DNA from 3 places in the Mesorhizobium sp. C372A genome. Region 2 is predicted to be linked to each of the others. Evidence: riboswitches for the same ligand, from Rfam matches in the RefSeq annotation. Region 2 holds a riboswitch; each other region holds the start of a gene.
What was found. A riboswitch is a leader RNA that binds a small molecule or an ion and turns the genes downstream of it on or off. The one in region 2 is predicted to bind cobalamin.

Region 1 (3,978 bases), 3.0 Mb from region 2:
GGCCTCATGTTCGGCTACGCATGCCGCGAAACCGATACCCTGATGCCTTTGCCGATCCAGCTCGCTCATCGCTTGACGAAACGGCAGGCGTATGTCCGGAAGGCACAACAGCTTGGCTGGTTGCGTCCTGACATGAAATCCCAAGTCTCAGTGCGCTATGAGGGGTTGCGCCCGGTCGCCCTGGATACCATCGTCGTATCGACGCAACATGACGAGCAGGTCTCGCAAGAGACTGTCCGCGAGGGCGTCATTGAGGAAATCATAAAGCCTGTCCTGCCGACCCACCTGGAGACGGAAGGCATCAGAATTCTGGTCAACCCGACGGGGCGGTTCGTAGTCGGCGGGCCGCGCGGCGACTGCGGTCTCACTGGACGCAAGATCATCGTCGATTCCTATGGGGGGATGGGTCGTCATGGCGGCGGCGCCTTCTCGGGCAAGGACCCGTCCAAGGTTGACCGCTCGGCTGCCTATGCAGCCCGCTATGTCGCAAAGAACATCGTCGCTAGCGGACTTGCGGACGTGTGCGAGGTGCAGCTTGCTTACGCAATCGGCGTGGCCAGTCCGGTTTCCGTCATGGTCAACACGTTCGGGACAGCCAGGGTTGAGGAAAGCAGGATCGAGCGCCTCATTCTTGAGTTGTTCGATCTCAGACCGAAAGGCATTATCAAGATGCTTGATCTCTTACGCCCTATATATCGCAATACAGCGACCTATGGCCATTTCGGCCGTGAAGAGCCTGATTTCACCTGGGAGAAGACAGACAGGGCGGACGAATTGCGTCGCGAGGCAGGACTCGCCGCCCCGTGAGAGCCGCCGGCGAACGGATTGGCAAGCGGAAAGCCCATTTCCACCGGGCAGACCCGCGCCTGGCAGGCGTGGCGAGAAGCCGGCTCGGGTTTTTTGGCGGAGACATTGATGCCGGATTATGACGTGCTTTGCATCGGCAATGCCATTGTCGACATCATCGCCCAGTGCGACGAGGCATTCCTCGAGATCAACGGCATCATCAAGGGCGCGATGAACCTGATCGACACGCGCCGCGCCGAACTGCTCTACAGCCGCATGGGCCCGGCGATCGAGGCCTCCGGCGGCAGTGCCGGCAACACGGCGGCCGGCGTAGCCAGCTTCGGCGGACGCGCCGCCTTCTTCGGCAAGGTGTCGAACGATCCGCTCGGCGAAATCTATGCGCACGATATCCATGCACAGGGTGTCGCCTTCGACACCAGGCCGCTCAAGGGCGAGCCGCCGACGGCGCGCTCTATGATCTTCGTCACCCCCGATGGCGAGCGTTCGATGAACACCTATCTCGGCGCCTGCGTCGAGCTTGGCCCTGAGGATGTCGAGGCCGACAAGGCATCCGGCGCCAAGGTTACCTATTTCGAGGGCTATCTGTGGGATCCGCCGCGCGCCAAGGAGGCGATCCGGCAGACGGCGAAGCTCGCACACGAGGCCGGACGCGAAGTGTCGATGACGTTGTCGGATTCGTTCTGCGTCGACCGCTACCGGGACGAGTTCCTCGAGCTGATGCGCTCGGGCACGGTCGACATCGTCTTTGCCAACAGCCACGAGATCAAGTCGCTCTACCAGACAAAATCCTTCGACGAGGCGCTGGCTCAGATCCGCAAGGACTGCAAGATTGCCGCCGTCACCCGCTCCGAAAAAGGCTCAGTGATCGTGCGCGGCGACGAGACCGTGGTCATCGAGGCGACCGCCATCAAGGAGTTGGTCGACACCACCGGCGCCGGCGACCTCTACGCCGCCGGTTTCCTGCATGGCTACACGCAGGGCCGCAACCTCAAGACCTGCGGCGACCTTGGCTCGCTGGCGGCCGGCCTGGTGATCCAGCAGATCGGCCCAAGGCCAAGGCAGAATTTGCGCCGCGAGGCGGAAGGGGCTGGGTTGCTGTAGATGCGCGGGCAACTAACCAGCCGCCCTACTGACGCGATGACCGCAGTGGCGGAACTGTGTCAAAGCTCGCTGATAGCGACAGCCATTCGCTTCGGAGAACTGACCCATGCTGCTGCCGTGAAGCTCGCTGGAGGAGCGGTGCAAGGCGTGCTTGCCATGACGGCATTCACCGTCATCCAGATCGTCACCTGCATTTTCCAGAAGCTCAGCTTGGGGAAGGCCAGTAAGGTTCCTGAGGTAACGGAGAACTCGCGGCGTCCGTCGGACTTGACTTGCGATCACGTCCCACGATGCCGAATGCGGGCAGCAGACTGAATATTTCACAATGCTAGACAAAGGCGTAAAAGCGCGATCACATAACTACATAAACATTTCGTTATGCGTCATTGACAAAAGAGCGAACTGCTGTGATTGTCTACGTGTCGTGGTTCTCGCGTGCGGCGCTGCCGCAGCGGAGCTAAGAGGGAAGCCGGTGCGATGCCGGCGCTGCCCCCGCAACTGTTAGCGGCGAGCCAACCCCAATCACGTCACTGAGGCGAATACCCTCAGGAAGACGGGTAGAGGCTATGACCCCGCGAGCCAGGAGGCCTGCCACGCGAATTACGTCCACGGGCGGGGTGTCTCGGTGGCCGCTGCAACCCGGCGTTGATGCCGGCCTGCTAGCGCCTTCCTTGTCACCGACGCCCCAATCATCGGGGTATGACATGACTGTCTCTCAGCAAATTCCTGTAGCAACGCTCGGCGTGCCGCGCTTCGGTCGTCGGCGAGAACTGAAATTCGCGCTTGAAAGCTACTGGTCCGGAACATCGTCCGCTGGCGACCTTCTCACGACGTCGAAGGCGCTCCGTGCCGCTAGCTGGGAAGAGCAGCGCGATCGCGGTGTGTCGAAAATCCCGTCGAACGACTTCTCGCTTTACGACCAAGTGCTCGACACCGCAGCCATGGTCGGGGCCGTTCCATCCCGTTACGGCTGGAATAGCGGCGAGGTCCCACTTGACATCTACTTCGCAATGGCGCGCGGCAACCAGGGTCAGACGGAGGATTGTGGACACGCTGGTTACCAGGAGGAGGCTCATGGACCTGGTGTAACCGCGATGGAAATGACCAAGTGGTTTGACACCAACTACCACTACATTGTGCCGGAACTCGATGATGATCAGACGTTCGCCCTCTCGTCATCGAAGCCGGTCGATTACTTCCTCGAGGCTAAAGCTCTCGGCATTCACACACGCCCAGTCATCCTTGGACCCATCACCTTCCTCAAGCTGGCGAAATCGCCTGCCGAGGGGTTCGGTCCCATCGCTCTCCTACCGCGGCTGCTGCCGGTTTACGAGCAGCTTCTGGAGAGGCTGAAGCTGTCGGGAGCCGACTGGGTGCAGATCGATGAGCCAGCGCTTGTCCTCGATCTGAACCCGAACGAACGAGCTGCGTTCGAATTCGCCTATGGCCAGCTGTCGAAAGCCGCGCCCGAGCTGAAGATCATGCTGGCTACGTATTTCGGGTCGCTGGGAGACAATCTCGAAACCGCGATTTCTCTGCCCCTGGCCGGCCTGCATATTGATCTCGTGCGCGCTCCCGAGCAGCTGGAAACGGTGGCTCGGCTCGCTCCGAAGGATCTGGTGCTCTCGCTTGGCTTGATCGATGGCCGCAACGTCTGGCGTGCGAACCTGCCCGCCATTCTCGACCGCATCAAACCGATCGTCGCCGGCTGGCCCTTGGACCGCGTCGAGATCGCGCCTTCTTGCTCGATGCTGCATGTGCCGATTGATCTGCGCATGGAGACGGAACTCGACGCGGACATCAGGTCGTGGCTCGCCTTCGCGGCCCAGAAGACCGACGAGCTGGTCTTGCTGGCCCGGGCCCTGTCCCAAGGCAGGGATGCGGTGGCAGGCGCGTTGAAAGCGTCTGCCGAGGCTGCCGCCACGCGCGTGACATCCACGAGGATCCATGACCCGCTTGTTCAGGGGCGGATCGCTAGCATTGAGGACAGCGCGAAGCGACGAGAGAGCGCTTTTGGCGAGCGCTCCAGAGTCCAGGCCGGCTCACTCGGGCTGCCGCCGTTCCCGACGA
Region 2 (3,978 bases):
ATTCGGAAATTGGCCGCACGACAGATGTCGCTTACGCCGGAGCTGGTCGCGCGCTGCTGGCGCGAGATCAGGGACCCCGGGCCGGATCCGGACGCGATGCATCTCGATGACGCCGACTATGACGCGCTGCTGGATGAATTGCAGGTCGAACTCCCGGATAGCGAACCGCTATGGCTGTTCGGCTATGGATCGCTGATCTGGAAACCGGAAATAGATTATGTCGAGGACCGCGTTGCGCTGGCGCGCGGCTGGCATCGGTCCTTTTGCATGAACATGACGCGCTGGCGCGGCACCAAGGACAGCCCCGGCCTGATGATGGCGCTGGACCGTGGCGGACAATGCAAGGGCGTCGCCTTCCGGCTGACCGAAAGTAACCGGCGCGGGCAGTTGGGCCGGCTTTTCCGGCGCGAAGTCACGCTGAAGCCGACAAGCTACCGGCCGCGCATGCTGAAGCTTGCAAGCGAGGCCGGACCGCTCAGGGCATTGGCCTTCGTCATCAACCGCAACGGCCTGACCTATTCAGGGCCGCTCGACGAGGGCAAGGTCGTCGAAAGGCTGGCAACGTCCTGCGGGCACTGGGGGTCGGGCGCCGACTATCTCTACAACACGGTGAAAAACCTTGAAGAGCGCGGCATTCACGATCGCCATCTGTGGCGGCTGCAGCGGCTGGTTGCCGAGCGGATCACCGCGTTGAACCCGTAACGCCGCATGGCGCATTCGCGCTGTTGGCCGGCGGAATTTGGTTTGCCGGATGCGGCCGTTTCAGCCTATAGTCATGCATGTCGTCGGTTCCGTTAGGGACCAAGAGGGAATGCGGTGAGGGCTGACTTGTTGCCCAATGCCGTGGCTGCCCCCGCAACTGTGTGCGGTAGTCCTCTCCAAGCCACTGAGGATTTTTTCCTCGGGAAGGTGGGGAAGGGCGCTGATCCGCGAGCCAGGAGACCTGCCGGCGACAGGGAACTGACTTCGATGCCCTCGGGTGGAGGGCGAAAGGACAAGATATGAATACCGCTTCCGTCTCCCTCGGCGCTTCCGTCTCCTCGCAGTCGCGCTTCATGCAGCTCGTGCTTAGCGCGTTTCTGGGCATTTTCGTCGTCGGCGTTGTCGGTTTCTCGCATATCGATGCGGTCCACAATGCGGCGCACGACTATCGCCATTCGATGGCGTTTCCCTGCCACTGACGAGGATCTGACATCATGAACCTGTTTCGCAACGTCGTGTTCATCGCGGCGATCGCAGGGCTCGTGGCGGGTGTCGCTCTCGCCTGCATGCAGGCCTACGCCACCGTGCCGCTGATCCTCAAGGCCGAGGTCTACGAAAAGGCTGGTGGCGGCCATGAGCATGAGCATGCCGCGGCGCCCGCCGCCAACGCTGCGGACACCAATGCCATGAGCACCGCCGCGCCGGCGGAAAATGCCGTGAGCAGCGCAGCCCCGGCTGAAGCTGCCGCGCCAGCGGAGGACGAAGGCTGGGCGCCGGCCGACGGCTTCGAGCGATTCGCCTTCAGCGTGCTGGCCAATATCGTCACCGGTATCGGTTTCGCGCTGGTCCTGGTGGCCGTTTCCGAATTCGCCGGCGGCATCGGCAACTGGCGCCAGGGGGTGTTCTGGGGTCTGGCCGGCTTTGCCGTATTCACGCTGGCTCCGGGCCTCGGCCTGCCGCCGGAACTGCCGGCAATGCCGGCGGCCGATCTCATGCAGCGCCAGATCTGGTGGGTGGCGACGGTTGTGGCGACTGCCATTGGCCTTGCCTTGATCGCCTTCCGCACCTCGGCGCCGCTGACCGTCCTTGCCGTCGTTCTGATCGTCGCCCCGCATATTGTCGGCGCGCCGCAGCCCGACAGTTTCGAGACGCCGATCCCCGAAGGCCTGCATCACCAGTTCGTGGTGGCGGTGACGGTGACCAATCTGGTGTTCTGGTTGGTGCTCGGCGCCGTCATTGGCGTGGTGCGCGAACGCTTCACCGGCTCGGCGACCAGCCTGCGCGACAGCTTTGCCTGATCGCAGTTTGACCTTTATCATCGGCGGTGCGCGCTCCGGCAAGAGCGCGCATGCCGAAACCCTGGCGACGGCGTTGCCGCCGCCATGGGCCTATATCGCCACCGCCGAAGCCTATGACGATGAGATGCGCGAGCGCATCGCGCTGCATCGCTCGCGGCGCGGCGAAGGCTGGGCGACCATCGACGCGCCGCTCGATCTTGTCGGAGCGCTCGAAGCCTTGCCCGACAACCAGCCGGTGCTCGTCGATTGCCTGACGCTGTGGCTGACCAATCATATGCTTTCCGACCATGATCTCGAGGCGGAATGCCGGCGGCTGGCCGACATGCTGTCGCGGCCGCGCGGGCCCTGGCTCGTTGTCTCGAACGAAGTCGGGCAAGGCATCGTGCCCGACAATGCGCTCGCACGCCGGTTTCGTGATGCCGCCGGCCGTCTCAACCAGCAGGTCGCGGCGGTTGCCGATACGGTGCTACTGATGGTGGCGGGGCTGCCGCTCAAGGTGAAATGATGACCGATATCGACGCAAAAGACGAAGAACGCCACCGCGCCAAGATGGCCAAACGCAAGGCGGTGCAGGACGCCGAGGTCGCGGAAAAGACGGTCGAGAAGGGGCTGCTGATCGTCAACACCGGACCCGGCAAGGGCAAGACCACGGCCGCCTTCGGGCTGGCGCTGCGCATGCTCGGCTATGGCAAGCGCGTCGGCGTCGTCCAGTTCATCAAGGGCAAATGGCACACCGGCGAAAAGGACGCCTTCGCGGCGTTCGGCGACCGTGTCGTCTGGCACACGATGGGCGAGGGTTTCACCTGGGAGACGCAGGATCTGAAGCGCGACATTGCGGCGGCCGAAGCCGCCTGGGCCAAGGCGCTGGAGCTGATCGCCGACCCCTCTGTCAGCCTTGTCGTCCTCGATGAGCTCAACATTGCGCTGCGCTACGACTATCTCGATCTCGACAAGGTGGTCGCGGCGCTGAAGGCGCGGCGCGAAGGCCTGCATGTCGTCGTCACCGGCCGCAATGCCAAGCCGGCGCTGGTCGAGGCGGCGGATCTGGTGACGGAGATGGGCGTGACGAAGCATCATTTTTCGGCCGGCGTGAAGGCGCAGCAGGGGATCGAGTTTTGAGGGGTTTCGTACCCTCCCCCTTGTGGGGAGGGTCGATCCGCGAAGCGGATCGGGGTGGGGGTTCTCGTAGGGTCGCAGTCCCCCACCCCGGCGCTTCGCGCCGACCCTCCCCACAAGGGGGAGGGTAAAGGAAGGGCGACGGTAAGCTCTCAGAACGTCACCGCGATAAGCACCGCCGACAGCAACCCGAACAGCCCAATCAGCAGATAGTCCGCCACCTGGTACAATTTCAGCGCCTGCCTGATGTCCTGGCTTTCCGCCGCGCGCCTACCGCCTTCGCCCATATAGGCGTCCTCGACGATGACGCCGCCATAGCTGCGCGGGCCGGCGAGCGCCAGGCCGAGTGCGCCGGCCATTGCTGCTTCCGGCCAACCGGCATTGGGTGAGCGGTGCTTTTTGGCGTCGCGCCGCACTGCTTGCCAGGCGTTGCGGGGATCGGCGCCGTCAACGAGAAAGGCGGCGGCAACGATCAGCAACGCGGTCAGCCGGGACGCCGGCAGGTTGATCCAGTCGTCGAAGAGTGCCGCCGCGCGGCCGAAGGCCTCGTGGTGCGGGGTGCGGTGGCCGATCATCGAATCGGCGGTGTTGGCGGCCTTGTAGGCGACGCCGCCGGCCAGACCGCAGACACCTGTCCAGAAGGCGGGCGCAACGATGCCGTCGGAGAAATTCTCGGCCAGGCTTTCGATGGCGGCGCGGCTGACGCCGGCATGGTCGAGCTTCTCTGGATCGCGGCCGACGATGCGCGCAACCGCAATGCGGCCGAGCGCCAGCCCGCCGGTATCCAGCGAATCGGCCACCGCCTCGACATGTTCGGTAAGGCTCTTTTGCGACAGCAGCGACGAGGCCAGGATTGCCGTGA
Region 3 (3,978 bases), 2.8 Mb from region 2:
GCTTCAGTGGCGACGCCGGACGACAAAGCCTGCCAGACCCGGCTGCCGGAATCGGAAAAGCCGAAATACTTGCCGTTCGAAAGATCGAGAACGACGGCTTCGCCATCGAATGATTCGAAAACGATGTCCTTGCTTGCGACCGCGTAGACCCGCTGTTGCATCGCTCTGTCCCCCGTCCCATGCGCCCTGAAGGGATGCGCCGGCTTCACGGTCTGCCCAGCCCTTCCTAAGTGCGTCTAAATCACTCGGCCTATGCTTGGCAAGACAAAGACCCGCGAACACAACGCCTGCGTCGGCGACCGTTGCGGCGAAGTCGACCGGCTCAAGCCTCGATTTCGAGCGCCGACAACGGTTTCGAGCAGCAGGCAAGGATGAAACCGTCATCGATCTCGTGGTCGAGGATGCCGCCATTGTGGCTCATCTCGACTTCGCCGGAGACCTTCTTCACCTTGCAGGTGCCGCACAGGCCGAACTCGCAGGCGGCGGGAATCCGCACGCCCGAGCTGCGCGCGGTCTGCAGCACGGTCTGGCCGGCGACGCAGCCGGCATCGACCTCCGAAAGCGAGAAGCGGATCGGCGTCACGGCTTCGACAGGTGCAGCGATGCCGTCCTCGACCGGGGAGGCAAACGGCGCCGGAATTTCCTCCATCACAGGCGCGGCAAAGCTCTCCTGATGGTATTTCGTCATGTCGAAGCCGGCGGCATCCAGCATGCCGCGCACGGCGCGCATGAACGGATCGGGGCCGCAGCAGAAGATTTCGCGCTCGCGGAAATCCGGAGCCAGCAAGGGCAGCCGGATCGCGTCGATGCGCCCCATATGACCGTACCAGCCCTCGCGGCTGGAACGTTCCTCGATCATGAAGCCGAGCGACAGGCCGGGCATATGGCCGCCGAGCAGTTCGAGTTCCTTGCGGAAGATGATCTCTTCGGCACGCCGCGCGCAGTTGACGAAACCGACATCGGTCCATGGCGCGCAGTCGTTCAGCCAGCGCAGCATCGACATCATCGGCGTCACGCCGGAGCCGGCGGAAATGAACAGGTATTTGGCCGCCGGGTGGCTGTGCAACGAGAAGTCGCCGGCCGGTCCGTAGGCCTTGACATGCGAACCGGGCACCAGATGGTCGAACATCCAGCGCGTGCCGATGCTGCCGGCCTGCGCCTTGACCGTCACCGCGATCGAAAACGGCCGCGATGGCGACGACGACAGCGTATAGGTGCGCATCAGCGGCCCGTCCGGTGTCGGCAGTTCCAGCGTCAGGAACTGGCCCGGCTTGTAGCGGAACCAGGTCTGGTTGTCGGAGCGGAAGGTGAAGGTCTTGACGTCAGGCGCCTCGTCGCTGACGCCGATCACTTCCAGCACCTGCAGCCTATCGTTCCAGGGCGCCATCTGGTCGAGATGGCGATAGAGCCCAAGATCCGTCATCGCATTCATCCTCCGGTCCTTCTTCGCCTGCTCCAGCTCACGCGACGCTGCGCAGCGCCGGCCTGCCACCTTCGGCAAGGCGCGGGCCGATGAAGGCCGCGTACCATTCGACGAACTGGATCACGCCGCCCTCGTGCAGCTCCGAATAGGGGCCGGGCTCATAGGCCGGAGACAGGATGCCGAAGGCGTTTTCCTCGACGATGCGGCGGTCCTGGTCGTTGGTCTCGGTCCAGACATGGGTGAGCTCCTCAAGGTTGTAGTCGACCCCCTCGACCGCATCCTTGTGCACCAGCCACTTGGTCGTCACCGCGGTTTCGGTGGCGCTGATCGGCAGCACCCGGAAGGTGACCGCATGGTCGATCAGTATGTGGTTCCAAGTCGTCGGATAGTGGTAGTGCATCAAGGTGCCGATGCGGTCGGCAGCAACAGTGTCGGACAGGTTCTTCGTCACCGCGCGCTTTCCCGACATCGTGTAGCTGACGGCATCGCGCAGCAGCGGCGCGCGGGTGGCGCGGTATTGCCCGGCCGGATCGATGCGGAACTTGCTCGGCAGGCCCGCCGCCTCGCATTTCGCCCAGTGCGCCAGCATCTCCGGATCGCTGTCGGCGCCCTGCACGCCGGTCACCGTCGGCGCTTCGGGGAATGTCTTGCACAGCTCTGGATGATTGCCGGCGCAGTGATAGCATTCGCGGTTGTTTTCCCAGACCAGCTTCCAGTTGCCCTTCTCGATGATGGTGCTCTCGAAGGCGACCTTGGCTTCATTCAGCCGGTGCGGCTTGAGGTAGGGCTCTATCATGGCGCGCATCGGCGCAAAGTCGGCAGGTTCTTTCGCCAGGCAGATGAAGATGTAGCCGCCGACGGTCTCGCAGGCGACGGGCTTCAGGCCGAACTGGCTCTTGTCGAAACCGTCGGCCATCTGGCGGGCAAACAGCAGCCGGCCGTCAAGCTCGTAGGTCCACTGGTGATAGGGGCAGACAAGCTTTGCCGCCATGCCCTTCTCAGTGTTGCAGACACGGCTGCCGCGATGGCGGCAGGAATTGTGAAAGGCGTTGATGTTGCCCTTCTGGTCGCGGACCAGCACCACCGGATAATCGCCGATCTGCACGGTGATATAGCTGCCGGGCTTCGGCAGTTCGCAATCATGGCCGATGAACAGCCAGTCGCGATACCAGATAAGCTCCATGTCGAGCTTGAAATAGTCCGGGTCGGTGTAGAAGGGCTGTTCCAGCGAAAAGCCTTGCTTGCGGCCGTTCAGGAGCCTCAGCATGTCGTTGCGCGTATCCATAGTTCTGTCCTCGTGGTTTAAGGACTGAACTTGGTGGTGATGGAGGAAGGATCGGACGCAGGCCGGCGCGGCGCCGGACATGCACTATCCACCTCTTGACCGCCCACCGCGATCAGTCGAGTCTATGCATCTCGGGCTGGTTTCCGGGCTCTGGAGTTGTCCTTGCGGACCATCGCGACACCTTCCCAGGCTCTTGCCCAGTGGTCTCCCGTTGCGACTTCAACTCCACCACCGTTGCGGGGGCAGCGCCGGATTCTGACCGGCTTCCCAATTCTCCGCTGCGTCGTCACGAAGCGGCACCTGAGATGCGATCATCTAATCACGGCAGCGATCGCGACGTCGGCATGAAAGCGACATCATATCCATGCGGCGCGACACGCGCGGCATACGCCCCGCCGACCACCGAAGGGCTGAGATCCTGTCTTGCGGCGCTATCATCGCCGTTTCGAATCGCTGCGGATCCAGTTCCGATCTGGGGCAAAAAGGGCTCAACGGTATCGAAAAGTTACTATTAGCAATCTCTAATCGAACCGAACGGTTCGTTTCTGTTGACAATGCGTGCAGGACGGTGTGAACGACGGCCCGGAAACCCACACCGGAGCGAACCACTCGGTTCGACATAAGCAACTGAAAACAATGCGATAAATGACCATAGAGGAACTTCCTGGCACAATTTCAAGGTGCAGGACCGTGGTCCACACGGAACAACTTCGTGATTGGAAACCAGCCTATGGCTTTCCCACATCGGGGCTGTCCGAACGACGCGAATTCCTCCCAAGACACGCCGCTAGACGGACAGACAAACTGGAGTACTAAAAATGAAAAAGATCATCCTCACTGCCGCAGCCGTTTTGGCGATCACCAGCAGCGCCTTCGCCGGTAGCGACAATTACGGTTCCAATGGTGCGAACCAGCCAGCCGTCTCGGTCGACAGCTCGTATACGGCTTCCATTCAGAAGCCGGCGCACGCTGACAAGCAGCCTGTCGTTCAGGGCGCCGACCGCGACCTCTACGGCAATCGCTGATCCCGACCAAAGAAGGGCGGCTAACCCGTCGCTCTCGGGATCCCAAAAAATTCAGGAGTATTGAAATGAAAAAGATCATCCTTGCTGCCGCCGCCGTTTTGGCCATCTCCGGCAGCGCTTTCGCCGGCAGCGACAACTACGGTTCGAACGGCGCCAACCAGCCTGCGATTACGTCGACCGATAGTGGCCATACGGCTTCGGTTGAGAAGTCGGCTCCAGCCGAGCAGGCGCCTGCCCACGGTGCC

Region 1: it holds a riboswitch for cobalamin, as region 2 does, so the genes downstream of both, metE (5-methyltetrahydropteroyltriglutamate--homocysteine S-methyltransferase) here and NLY42_RS18305 (CbtB domain-containing protein) in region 2, are expected to answer to the same signal.
Region 3: it holds a riboswitch for cobalamin, as region 2 does, so the genes downstream of both, NLY42_RS04945 (aromatic ring-hydroxylating oxygenase subunit alpha) here and NLY42_RS18305 (CbtB domain-containing protein) in region 2, are expected to answer to the same signal.

What each region holds. Positions count from the first base shown of each region.
Region 1 covers NZ_CP100475.1:309,014-312,991, forward strand. Annotated here, with positions in the region: gene metK (methionine adenosyltransferase) at 1-807, shown strand, start outside; gene NLY42_RS01375 (adenosine kinase) at 916-1,908, shown strand; cobalamin riboswitch at 2,317-2,518, shown strand; gene metE (5-methyltetrahydropteroyltriglutamate--homocysteine S-methyltransferase) at 2,613-3,978, shown strand, end outside.
Region 2 covers NZ_CP100475.1:3,852,914-3,856,891, forward strand. Annotated here, with positions in the region: gene NLY42_RS18300 (gamma-glutamylcyclotransferase) at 10-702, shown strand; cobalamin riboswitch at 770-965, shown strand; gene NLY42_RS18305 (CbtB domain-containing protein) at 1,002-1,181, shown strand; gene NLY42_RS18310 (CbtA family protein) at 1,197-2,000, shown strand; gene cobU (bifunctional adenosylcobinamide kinase/adenosylcobinamide-phosphate guanylyltransferase) at 1,993-2,505, shown strand; gene cobO (cob(I)yrinic acid a,c-diamide adenosyltransferase) at 2,505-3,119, shown strand; gene cbiB (adenosylcobinamide-phosphate synthase CbiB) at 3,269-3,978, opposite strand, start outside.
Region 3 covers NZ_CP100475.1:1,066,430-1,070,407, forward strand. Annotated here, with positions in the region: gene NLY42_RS04935 (PqqD family protein) at 1-161, opposite strand, end outside; gene NLY42_RS04940 (FAD-binding oxidoreductase) at 323-1,423, opposite strand; gene NLY42_RS04945 (aromatic ring-hydroxylating oxygenase subunit alpha) at 1,461-2,708, opposite strand; cobalamin riboswitch at 2,826-3,027, opposite strand; gene NLY42_RS04950 (DUF680 domain-containing protein) at 3,527-3,733, shown strand; gene NLY42_RS04955 (DUF680 domain-containing protein) at 3,799-3,978, shown strand, end outside.